DNA from 4 places in the Lysinibacillus sp. NPDC056959 genome. Region 1 is predicted to be linked to each of the others. Evidence: riboswitches for the same ligand, from Rfam matches in the RefSeq annotation. Region 1 holds a riboswitch; each other region holds the start of a gene.

Region 1 (3,174 bases):
GACATGCCTATTAGTGCGGTTATTGTAGCTGCTGTCTTAACAGGGTCAGGTGGTGGAATTGTTCGAGATTTATTAGCTAGACGACAACCATTAGTCCTCCGTGATGAAATTTATGGTGTTTGGGCAGCACTAGCCGGGCTTATTATCGGACTTCAACTATTTTCAGGGGATACCTTTTTATATGTATTATTTGGTGTGATCACAATACTAAGAATACTTTCATATATGAAGAAATGGCGTTTACCGTTACGGAGGTTGAGTCGGGCATAGCTATATCGTTGCATATTAACAAGCCCAAATATCAGATTTGGGCTTGTTTTGAATTGTTCTTATTTTCACAAACGCCGTGCATCCACAGCAGCGACAATAAGCACCTAAAGATTAATAGATCTACTTTTTCAACAGTAGCATAGCTTCCTCTAATGTAGTCATGTTTTTCATCATAGAGCTTGCTGCATCCAAAATAGGAAAGGCTAAAGCTGCACCAGAGCCCTCTCCTAATCGCATATTCATTTGTAGCATCGGTTCAATTCCGAGCATTTCAGCGGCAATTTTTGCACCTGGTTCTTCAGAGGCATGAGAAGGAATAATATAGTCTTTGACGTTTGGCTCAAGTTCGTATGCAATAAGAGCTGCAATAGTAGAAATAAAGCCATCAATAACAACTGGTTTTCGATGTGCGGCGGCAGCAAGTATCACTCCTGCCATAGCGCCTATTTCTAGCCCTCCAACTTTTGCAAGAATATTAATAGCATCATGGCGATTTGGTTTATTTAATGCAATAGCATTGTAAATAACCTCTACTTTATGTGCAATCCCTCCTGGTCCAACTCCTGCACCGAAGCCTGTCACTTCATTCGGATGACACTCATGAAGAACCGATAATATAGCAGCACTAGGTGTTGTATTACCGATACCCATTTCACCTGTCCCGAGCACATTTATCCCTTTTTTAATTTCTTCCGTAGCTACTTCAATTCCTACTTCAATGGATTGAATGGCTTCTTCCCTTGACATAGCAGGTCCTTTTGCCATATTGTCCGTACCATATTTAATCTTTTTAATGATAACACCAGCATCGCTTGGAATATCCTCTTTAACGCCAACGTCTACCGTGACAATTTTTGCATCTGTGATTTTTGCGATAGCACAGACACCAGTTCCGCCTCTAGGAAAATTTAATGTTTGGAAGACCGTCACATTTTGTGGGTTCGGTGTCACTCCTTCATCACAGACACCATGATCCGCGGCACAGACAATAATTGCTTTATTATCAATTGTAGGATATAGTTCACCTGTAATACCAGATAGTTGCACAGCTAGAGTTTCCAGCTTTCCCAGACTACTAGGTGGCTTGCAAAGTGCATCTATGCGTTCTCTTGCCTGCCCCATCATTTTGTGGTCGGCACTTTGAATGTTGTGGATCGTTTGTTGTAATAATTGCATGAAAATTTCCCCTTTCTTTTTTGCCCTCGTTACTCGAAGAATGATTTAGAGAAAAAAATAAAAAGCCTGTAGTTTATCCATAACAAATAAACTACAGACTTTTCCATCGTCTATATAATACGAAGCAGATAGGCAGGTCTCCTGGCTCAATTTCAACATTTCATAGAACCTTCCCAGAACGATGCTAGTGGCATTCTCTATGAAACTCCCTTTTACAGTGGTGGGACCGCTAAAGTTTTTCACTTTATTCCCTATTCTCCCGCAGTGGGCACCTAACGCTTTTATGCAATTACTTTAAATCTACGGCAAAGCGCTCATTGTGTCAACATTTTAAATTTTCAAGCTTCATTGTTTTTTAAGTAAATAGATATGCTTAATTATTCATATTTAAAAACTTTAACACAAAATACTAAAGTAATTACTGCTATAGCAGTTACTACTGAAAGTTCAGTCAGTTTTTGATCTTATGAAAGGCTAATTCACACTGCTAATAATTAATTCACTAGTAATAACGTTAACACTAATATAAACGCAGTATAAAAGCACTCATCCTTACATAATAGTTTGGATTTTAAGAAATGGATATTAGGTGGTGTTTTGTTGAAGAAAGACATGATAAAAGTGATTTCTGTTTTTGGTATAGGTGCTATTTTAGTTTTATTGGTTCCTTTTCTCTTTAATTGTTTTTTATAGTACTTCAGTAAGCAAAAATAAGAAGCCTTTTATTCGAAATGGATTCTTTTTATTTATCTTAAAATGTAGGCTAAAGAAGTGCTTTTAATTAAACTTTATTCCAAGCCTAAGTAGTTATTAATGGTTACTAAAAAACTACATACTGAAATCTTTCGAGTAACCAATATCTTTAGGACGTTGCTTCAAAATGAAGTGAAACTATTCCCTACAATCATTCAGAAGTTATAGTTCTACATATCTCTAACAAAGTATAATTAATATAAAAATAGGTCTGCTTAAGTTGTAAACAGACATTTTTTCCAGGGATTTTCCTTCGCCAATAAGAGTGAATCAAAAGAATCTTTTAACACTTCGAATAACCAAATAAACTAATGTACGCGAATTCAGGTTCCTGAGGGCTGGGAATTTGAGCCCATGCTGAATCGTCTCCAAAGAAAATTGATTCATATCGCGCCTACCCAACCATAATCCATTTTTTCAGGAAATCCCTAATCGTTCACAAGTAACGGATGCAATTAAGTTTCTTCTTTCCTAAAATTATAGAAAGGAAAGTAATTTTTTGATGTATGTCTATTGAATAGAAATATGCTGATGACTAAAATGAAAAATAACTACATTTCAAACTTAGCCTTCATTTTGCTTTTTCCTAATCTCAACAATGTTCTTCCAGATTGCCCTATCAACTTTGGCAAAACTACGAATGCTAGGCGTTGTATTTACTTCAAATAATATAGGTTTTCCTTCAAGATTTATTCCAAAATCAATGCCATATTCTCTACAAGGAAAGTGGGATGCTATTACTTCAGCTGCTAAAATTGAATCTTCTTTTAGAGAATCTATTGTTTGATCTTTCTTTGTATTATCCATCATCAAATAACCTGATAATAATTCCTCAATCGATATTGCTTTAGAACCCCGATTTGAATTGACAATCCCATGATCCTCAGTTGCAACCCTTCCGTAAATTCCACCAATTACCCATTTTCCCTTTAGATTTTGAACATGAACACGAATAGATATTGAATCCCCATCAGG
Region 2 (3,174 bases), on a different contig from region 1:
ACCAGATAATCCTAAAATCATTTTTGTTTCAGGATTTTCATCAATAGTTTTACGAATAGAACGTAATCCTAAAATAATAAATGGAATGGATAAGACCCACCAAAAAATCGCCCATTCAATTGGCAAAAAGCCCTCCATAATGTGCATCGCAAATGCACGATCTGGCACGAATAAAAATGCCAATAAGAAATAACTAAGCTTCCAACCTGAGAATTTCAAAACCTCTCCTCCTCACATTAAAATAGTTAGAATTAGTATGCGATGAAATCAAAAAAGCACTTCTCCAATTGTGGAAAAGTGCATAGCTAAAAATGCAAATAAAATTCTAATTTGCTCAGCCGCATACCTATCCTCGTAGGTTCAAACGATCACATATTTTTCGGCAGGTCTCCTGGCTTTAGATCAACGTTTTATAGGCCTTCCCATCCTTTGGACAGTGACATTATCTATAAAACTCCCTAGTACAGTGGCGGGACCGCGCCGGACTTAAACCGGCTTCCCTTTTAAGCGAAATGATGAACAATTCGCACCGAAAAAAGATGAAGTTGTGATTTCACGACAAAGTGTAACATGATTTTCCATATATATGCTATACTTTTTAAGAAAAAATTTTTAATTGAGTGTCTATGTCGAAAATTTAGATAAATAGAAAAGAAATGTCATGTTTTTCATTAAAAAATTACTGAAAATGTCACAAATTTAGAAAGAAATATTGAAATTTTAAAAAAATAGGCTATGATAGAAACAGTTTTTAATTTTAAAAAAATAATAATTTCATATAAAACATTCATAAGTGCTTGAATATTTTCAAGATAATAGGGAAATCGGTGAGAATCCGATACAGCCCCCGCTACTGTAATAGCTGATGAAATCGCGGATGCCACTAGTGAGAACTAGGAAGGCGCGAAAGTAAAAGGAAGCTTAAGTCAGGAAACCTGCTTATGTGATGATACATGCAAACTTTTCGGAGGGAGAAGTTGAAGCGAGAACGAGTACCTGTATATATTCGTTTTTATTTGGCTTCTACTAAACCTTTACTCTTCGTCTAGAGTAAAGGTTTTTCTTTTTCCTAAAAGCAAATGAGGGGAGAAAAACTATGACAACTTGGAATTTAGAGGGGATGAAAACACATCTTTTTATATGCAATGGTAGTAGCTGTATGAAAAAAGATGCTGAGGACATTACTCAGGCAATTCGTGATGAAATACAGGTACTGGAACTTGATAAGGAAATACATACGACAAGGACTCGCTGTAATGGTAGGTGTAAAGATGCTTGTGTTGTCATTGCTTATCCTCAAGGGAATTGGTACCGCGTGCCGACAACAGAGCATGCGAAGGCACTCGTACAAGATTTAAATCATGAATCTTTACATAATGAGCATGTCTTTACTTTACGTGAAGGATCTTTACAGCGTACAGCACAAACAACAGCCATTAAAGGTATTGAAAAGGTGAAAGAGGGGTAACAAAATGGCGCAAAAAGGTAAGATTTTCGTAGTTGGCTTTGGCCCTGGAGACTTTAAACATATTACGACTCGTGCTGTAGAGGCACTACAACAAAGTCATATGATTATTGGTTATAAAACCTATGTTGAGCTTATTCAAGATTTAGTTAGTGCAAAGTCGATTATTAGTACTGGTATGACAGAAGAAGTTTCACGTGCACAGGAAGCGGTACGTCAAGCAGAGGCTGGAAGTATCGTATCGGTTATTTCCAGCGGTGATGCCGGTGTTTATGGGATGGCTGGATTAGTGTATGAAGTATTAATCGAGCTAGGATGGACTGAAGCTACTGGTATCGAAGTAGAAATTGTTCCAGGTATTTCTGCTATTAATTCGTGTGCAAGTTTACTAGGTGCTCCTATTATGCACGACGCTTGTACAATTAGTTTGAGTGACCACTTAACACCTTGGAATTTAATTGCTAAGCGAGTAGAAGCAGCGGCGATGGCGGATTTTGTTATTGCGCTTTATAACCCAAAAAGTGGACGTCGTACGAGACAAATTGTAGAGGCTCAACGAATTTTATTAGAATATCGTTCGCCAGATACACCGGTTGGACTTGTGAAAAGCGCGTATCGTGACCGTCAGGAAATTACGATGACGACTTTAGCAGAAATGCTTGAACATGATATCGGCATGTTAACAACCGTTATTATCGGGAATTCAACAACATTTTTCTATGACAATAAAATGATTACACCACGTGGTTATCAGCGTAAATATACACTTGGAGAAGAAAAACAGCCGTTACGACCACATCAACGACTAAAGGAAGAAAATGAACCATGGGCAATGAATCAAGAAACTGGGGCAGCGCGAAATGATTTTGCAACAGATCCGAATGCCAATCGTATAAAGCCCAGTTTAGCTATAACACCACAACCAAAGCCTAAAAAGTCATCCCTTGAAATGGCAACAGCAGCTCTGGCAAAGGTGAAGGGAACTAACGCTGTGAAAGTAACATCTAAGCTCGTTCAACAAAAAATCGAATCGGTTTTTGAATTAGCTGTTAGTCCTGGGGTAGCCAATAAGTTTTTTACTCCTCAACAAATGATGACCTTAGCTGAGGTAGTTGGTGAGGAAGGAACGATGGAGTATACACCAGACCACCAAATTCATTTAAAAATTCCTACGTCTGAGCCAGGAGAGATTACAGCAAAGCTTCGTGAAGTGGGCTTTTTACTAACACCAATTGGTGACGTACTTTCGTTAAAGGCTTGTGATTTTTGTTACGGAGAAAAAACCGATTCGATCCCATATGCGGAAGAGATTCAAGAAAAGCTTGGTGGCATGTCGTTACCGAAAACATTGAATATTGGTTTTAATGGCTGTGGTATGGCGTGTTATCGAGCCGTATTTGATGATATTGGCATTGTTTATCGTAAAAGTAAATTCGATGTTTTTATTGGTGCCAAGCCAGTTGGTCGGACAGCACATGCGGCTCAGCCTGTTGTTGAGGGATTAGAACCTGAACAGCTAATACCGCTTATTACCGACATTATCGAAGAATATAAAGCAAATGCACATCCAAATGAACGTTTGTTTAAATACTTCAAGCGTGTGAAAAAGATCCTACATTTTACGTATCAGGATATGTCTTCAAAAATAAAAGTTGAGCCAGCTCCATGCGGCGACTAGTGAGGGGTAATGAGATGAAAGCAATTTTATT
Region 3 (3,174 bases), on a different contig from region 1:
TCAGTACGTAAGTCGAACCCACATTATGATAATGAGTCAGTTTAAATCTTTCCAATAATCAGCAGAATTTGTTCTGCGATAAAATTTATAAAAGGGTTCATTCGGACGAGCATGTTTCTGATAGAGCTCAATGATTTGCTTTAAAAAGCCTTCAATAAGCTCTACCCCTACCTTTTTCGCAAAGAGTGTCCCGGCTTTTGCATTCGCTCCCATCGGCACTGCTCCTAAATAGACATCAAAGCTATCCTTTTGATAAACAAGCCCAATATCATCATACACCGCATTATAACAAGCAGAGGCACAGCCATTGACGTTTACACGTAATCTTGTAGGGACAGTGATTCCTTTTAATGAATGATATAGCTTTTCTGTAATTGGTGCTGCCTCCATTTTGTCACCATCACAAAAATCACACGCTTTCATCGCTACAATCGGACCTTGCTTTGCCACATAAAGGCCAGCGTCTTCTAGCTCCTCAATCGTCTTTTCAATTTCTACTGTTGGGATAGATAATAATATGCTGTAAGAGGCAGAGTATTTTATGGCACCCTTTTCCCCTACAACCTTTGCTATTGTTTGGAATTGTGCAGGGGTATAATGTTTATTAATAATGCCTGGGCTTACGGCAAGGCGAGTAAAATCCCCATTATTGTTTAAGTTTTCGAAGGTTTTGTCCGGTATATTCGAACGGAATGCATTCATAAATACTTCTCCTTATGAAAAAGGAGCTAGCCAATTGCTAGCCCCCCATTTATTGGATACTTAAAAACTCTCAGGATAGAAGCCTTTCGCCAAAATTTGAATGGCTTCTGCAGCACGTACCCCTTCAGATGCAGCAGAAAGTGGTAGAATCACAAAGCGTTCGTTTTTGACTGCTTCCATTTCCTTCAAGGCTGGATCATTTTTTAAGAAGTTTATTTTTGCTTCCGCTGTTGTTTCTCCGTAATCTATGACAACTACGACCGCTGGATTACGTTCTACTGTTTCTTCTTTGGACACCGTAGTCCAACCCGATTCCACATCACCAAAAATATTTTTACCGCCGGCCATCGTAACAAGTTCATTCATAATGTTTTGTCCTGCAGTGAAGATCTCTTTATCACCACTATCAAACACTAAAACAGGCAGTTCTTCTCCATTTTGCGGTAGTTTTGCACGGACATCCTCTACATCCTTTGTCATTTTTTCAATTAGTGCTTCTCCACGATCTTCAACACGGAAAATTTTTGCGATATTTCGAATATCTGTGAAAATATCGTCTAAAGTTGGTTTCGTCATGATTGAGGCTGTATGTAAATAAGTGTGAATGCCTAATGTTTCAAGCTCTTTTTGTGTTCCAACACCTTTCTCTCCAAAGGCGCTTTTCCAACCACCTAATAAAAAATCTGCTTCTGCATCAATAACCTGCTCCTTTGTAGGATACTGTTTTGCTAACACAGGCACTTTATCATAGGCCGCTTGTAGGGGCTCATAAATTTTGTCATCTAAGTACGCCGTCCCTACCATTGAATCTTCTAGCTCTAAAGCTAACATAATTTCTGTCACGTGCTGATTTAAGCTAATCGCTTTTTTTGGGGCTTCCTTATATACTTGAGTTGTTCCATTATTTTCAATCGTTATGTCTGACTTTTCAGCTTGTGAAGGCTCTACCTTCTCACTTTGTGTAGCAGATTCTAGTTTGTCCTTTTCACTACATGCACCCAATATAGCTACCAATGCGATCGCAAAGACTAGCCATAAGCTATTCCATTTCTTCATATCCTCTTCTCCTTTGATGTTAAATATATAGAAAGAAATCGTTTAGACTCCTATGCTACCAGATAGCGATTCTAGAAAAGGGCATAAAAAAACCCCCTTGTTTCCAAGAGGTTAGCATAGCAAAAGAAAGGTTTTTCAACCTATTCACTATCCCCATCCTCGTGGATTCAGTAATACATACATATTGGCAGGTATCCTGGCTTAGGTTCATCATCTATACGCCTTCCCATAGCGTGGCTACAGTGGCATCTTGTATAGACTCCCCATTTACAGTTGCGGGACAGCATCGGATTTACACCGATTTCCCTTTTAAGCAAATAACAAAGGTCATTTACACCAATACGTCGTTTTTATTTTGTTGTATATATTGATTGACTAGTAGATTCGCAATCATACATATATTAACACTATTGCGACATAAACACTATATGAAATATTTTTTATACCAATTCTGTTACAATGTTGTTAAATGAATGAATAGAAACGAGGATCTTTTTATGCATGTAACAATTGGAGTACTTGCTCACGTGGATGCCGGTAAAACAACATTTTCTGAGCAGTTACTATTTCATACAAACAGTATTCAAGCTCGTGGACGAGTGGATCACCAGGACACATTTCTAGATAATCATGAGTTGGAGCGTCAGCGAGGCATTACGATTTTTGCGGAGCAAGGCCGCATGACGTTTGGGGATGATACATATACGTTGATCGATACACCAGGGCACGTCGATTTCTCTCCAGAGATGGAGCGTGCCATTCGGGTTATGGATTATGCCATTATTATTGTTAGTGCTGTCGAAGGAATACAAGGTCATACTGAAACAGTGTGGCAACTTTTACGCCAATATCATGTTCCAACCTTCTTTTTTATTAACAAAATTGATCGTGAAGGAGCAGATGTTGAAGCTGTAATGGCTGCGCTTCAAAAGGATTGCTCTGCAGATGTTTTATTCGTAGACGAACCGCTCCGTTCCGACTATGTTTCAAACGACATAATGGAGCGGCTTGCTGAACGTGATGAACAACTTCTCGATGCTTTTCTCAATGAAACATTGGATAGCTCTAGCTGCCTTACTCATTTATCTCGGATGATTAAACAGGAAAAGGCCTTTCTATGTTTTACTGGGTCTGCCTTAAAAGATAGTGGAATAAAGGAATTCCTAACACAGCTCCCCCTCCTTACAGAGACACAATTTAATAACAACGCTCCGTTTCAAGGTGAGGTGTTTAAAATTCGTCATGATGGACATCAACGCTTAACTTTTATCAAATCTTTGCAAGGAACGTTACATGTCCGTGATGAACTTTCATTTGGAGACGTGACTGAAAAAGTGACGGAGATTCGACTATACAATGGCAACCGGTATGAAACTACTCAAAAGATAGAGGCTGGGGAGATTTTCGCAGTAAAAG
Region 4 (3,174 bases), on a different contig from region 1:
ATAATACAGACGGTTCATTGACTGGTAAGAAGGTTAATAAGTTCCGTATTTATGGGAATGGTTTTAATTATCTTTTTTAAAAAAATATAAGTTATACTAAAAAGTTAACCTTTATATAATAAATATTATTAATAAACGTTAACATTTAAATTAGTATTGTCTATACAAAACAAAAAACACGCAAACCATGATAGGTAGCGTGTTTGATATGTATGATGTGCAATTAACTAATAAACCGATTTTTCGAATTTAACTGAATCAGCATTTTCAACTGAATCATAATCCTTTACGTATCTATACGTATCCCCACTTTTTATTCCATCTTCTGGAATGAAAACTAATTCTTCCCATAATACTTCTTCATTTTTATCGAGAATTGTGACTTCTATATATCCATGAATAGTTCTGTCATTAAAATTTGTAATTTCAACAGCAAATGTATCAAAAGAAGTATCCCTTTTAAATTCAACCTTCACTTTATTCAGAAATCTTTCCCTTTCTTGCTCTAATTTTTTTTCATTTTCATCTGCAATGCCCTTATCAAATTGATATTCTTGATATTTATCATATAAATACAGTGCCGTAAATACCGAAAATACTATGGTTAGGGATAAAATAACATATTTCTTAAGATTATCTTTCACACAAAACAACTCCTAATTAATAGAAAGCAATGTTTATATAATAACTCATATCTCGAACAATGAACATAAAAAATCTAAATAGACTTCACTCACTATAATTTGCTTAGAACTAATATTTCTAGCATTATTAATTATGTATTTTCACAAATATACTCCAAACCCTTGATACGACTGAATTTATTATATAGATTGCTTTCCAACTCTTTTTACTGATGTTCCGAAAGGTGCTAAGTTCTTCCGTATTCATACAGCGCCATTCAAGACAAGAGCAGAAGCAAACACACGCTTACAATTATTATTGTCACAGAAATACCTCGGATATGGTGAGGTGTTCGGTAATGAGAAGGATGGTTACCGTATTCAGTCGGGACATTACACTTCACAAGTTCAATGTGAATTTGCATGTAAACTACTTATTGAGGAAGGGCGTTCCGCATTTTGTTCTATCATTGGTAGAATGCAATAGCCGTACCCAAAACAGGTACGCAGATTCACACCCGCGTTAATTTTTGCCTTACAGTTTGTCCAAATGATAACCTTGCAAATTGACCTCACCGACCAATTATGGAGGTCAGGTTTGGGAAAATTAGAATAATTAATAGGGTTATCTCATTAATTTGGGATAGCCCTTTTTTGTCTTTTGACAAATACTAGAATACATATTACAATTTAAACCAGAAATACAAAAGGAATATCTACTCTACATGTATTAGTGTGTTAAATTACAATTTAATATTAATAAATAATAGGTGCGTTTATCTCTTGATAACGCTTAAAAGGGAAGTCGGTGCAAATCCGACACTGTCCCGCAACTGTAAATGTGAGCGACTTTTCATATACCACTGTTTAACGACGGGAAGGTGAAAAGTAGTGATGACCATGAGTCAGGATACCTGCCTATTATGAGTACACACCATAACCCTACGAGGAATAGGAGGTGGCATATTGACAAAACAGAATGCTCTGTTCGTCACCGTACGTCAAACGCCCAAAAAGAAGGTAATCGCTTTCAAGGCAATTCTTTTATGCTTGGGTATCATTTGACATTATGTGATGAATGAAAAAGATAGAATGAAGGATTTCCTCTAGTTGTAGGAAATCCTTTTTTTATGTAAAAGAAGACTTCCGTTTTGAAAAATATGTACGAAAAGAGGATGCAATGATGACGAATATTCATGTAAGTACAGCACAGGATTCGCAATATGTAGAAATGAAAATTTGTAAGCAGCCACGCACTGAAATTGCCAAGAAAGCTACAACAAGAATGGTTGTAGAATCCCTTGTCGATCAATTAATAGCTAGCAATCTTATTAGTAATGAACGATTGTTTGATCAAATTTTATATAACAAAGATATTATTTGGATTCAAAATGAAAGTTTTCATGGCCACCTTTTTGCAAAAGCAATTATTACAGATCAACTTAAAACAAAAACAAATGATTTTATGATGTATATGCCGACAAATCCAATTGTGTACGATGTTAATGGTGAACATTTTCATTTAATTACACGTATCGATTCGACGCGTGCAAAACCAAATCTAGAGCGACTTTCCCAAGCCCCTAAGCCAATACTAAGTGCCGCTCGGGTCAATGATTTATTGTGCTCGATAGTGATGCGCTTTTATGAAGTATATGTAGAGGATTTATCACGAGTAGTTTATAAAAATAAACAACTAATCAATTTTATAGAGCGAGAGTATCATCAATTTCTAAAAGCTGTGAAGGAACTAAATGATAATCATTTAAACTGGCACCCACGTGGAAAAGGTCATGAACTATTGCTTGAACTGATTGATAATTTACAACTTTTGAAAAGTCGACCTGGCAAAGTTTTAATGGATTTCTCACAATCCTATAGCTACGTTGTGGTGGAATCTTCATATCTTATTAATAAACAGGGACAGAAAACGATACAAGCTTAGTAAATTAAAAATGTGCGGGATGAATTTCAATACCCCGAGGTGAAGGTATATGCCTGGCAAGGTAGTAGAATGGAGTTGTCAGTATAGGGTAGATACCCGGGCGAAGCAAGAATACCCGCGGAAGGAAGGTAAATACCCGCGAAAGAAAGGCAAATACCCGCAGAAGGAAGGGGAATACCCGCGGAAGAAAGGCAAATACCCGCAGAAGGAAGGGGAATACCCGCGGAAGAAAGGCAAATACCCGCGGAAGGAAGGTAAATACCCGCGCGAAGCAAGATTACTCACAAAAGTATAGTAACTCTTCATGAAACATAAGAAAACAGGACATTGATCTAACAAATCATGTCCTGTTTTTATGAATTTAGTCAATACAATGCATTGCTGCTTGTGCTTCGTGCCATGGAACGGAGTAGCCCTTGCCTTTTGCGCAAAAAATACTAGAGGATGTATAGTCGGGATCGGCGTTCTTATCGTAGCTTATTTGCGCAATAATTTCTTCTGTATTGTGACATGTATCGTAGCCATCAAATTGTAGGGAAAGTACGCCTTTCCCATTGGTGTAGGCGGCAAAGGTTGTACTGTAGCTCATAAATGTTGAGACAGGGG

The links. Region 1 has a riboswitch for cobalamin ahead of cobT (nicotinate-nucleotide--dimethylbenzimidazole phosphoribosyltransferase). Riboswitches for the same ligand answer to the same signal wherever they lie in the genome.
Region 2: another riboswitch for cobalamin. It lies ahead of ACFTQ7_RS02905 ((2Fe-2S) ferredoxin domain-containing protein); the one in region 1 lies ahead of cobT (nicotinate-nucleotide--dimethylbenzimidazole phosphoribosyltransferase).
Region 3: another riboswitch for cobalamin. It lies ahead of ACFTQ7_RS09415 (ABC transporter substrate-binding protein); the one in region 1 lies ahead of cobT (nicotinate-nucleotide--dimethylbenzimidazole phosphoribosyltransferase).
Region 4: another riboswitch for cobalamin. It lies ahead of ACFTQ7_RS09405 (hypothetical protein); the one in region 1 lies ahead of cobT (nicotinate-nucleotide--dimethylbenzimidazole phosphoribosyltransferase).

What each region holds. Positions count from the first base shown of each region.
Region 1 covers NZ_JBHURE010000041.1:13,102-16,275, reverse strand. Annotated here, with positions in the region: gene ACFTQ7_RS23940 (trimeric intracellular cation channel family protein) at 1-270, shown strand, start outside; gene cobT (nicotinate-nucleotide--dimethylbenzimidazole phosphoribosyltransferase) at 391-1,446, opposite strand; cobalamin riboswitch at 1,561-1,737, opposite strand; gene ACFTQ7_RS23930 (YheC/YheD family protein) at 2,764-3,174, opposite strand, start outside.
Region 2 covers NZ_JBHURE010000002.1:169,605-172,778, reverse strand. Annotated here, with positions in the region: gene ACFTQ7_RS02910 (energy-coupling factor ABC transporter permease) at 1-219, opposite strand, end outside; cobalamin riboswitch at 365-549, opposite strand; cobalamin riboswitch at 776-957, shown strand; gene ACFTQ7_RS02905 ((2Fe-2S) ferredoxin domain-containing protein) at 1,097-1,468, shown strand; gene cobJ (precorrin-3B C(17)-methyltransferase) at 1,473-3,143, shown strand; gene ACFTQ7_RS02895 (sirohydrochlorin chelatase) at 3,158-3,174, shown strand, end outside.
Region 3 covers NZ_JBHURE010000006.1:41,571-44,744, reverse strand. Annotated here, with positions in the region: gene ACFTQ7_RS09420 (precorrin-3B methylase) at 37-702, opposite strand; gene ACFTQ7_RS09415 (ABC transporter substrate-binding protein) at 763-1,758, opposite strand; cobalamin riboswitch at 1,928-2,114, opposite strand; gene ACFTQ7_RS09410 (GTP-binding protein) at 2,256-3,174, shown strand, end outside.
Region 4 covers NZ_JBHURE010000006.1:37,620-40,793, forward strand. Annotated here, with positions in the region: gene ACFTQ7_RS09390 (hypothetical protein) at 1-80, shown strand, start outside; gene ACFTQ7_RS09395 (hypothetical protein) at 228-644, opposite strand; gene ACFTQ7_RS09400 (SPOR domain-containing protein) at 829-1,110, shown strand; cobalamin riboswitch at 1,375-1,559, shown strand; gene ACFTQ7_RS09405 (hypothetical protein) at 1,804-2,568, shown strand; gene ACFTQ7_RS09410 (GTP-binding protein) at 2,930-3,174, opposite strand, start outside.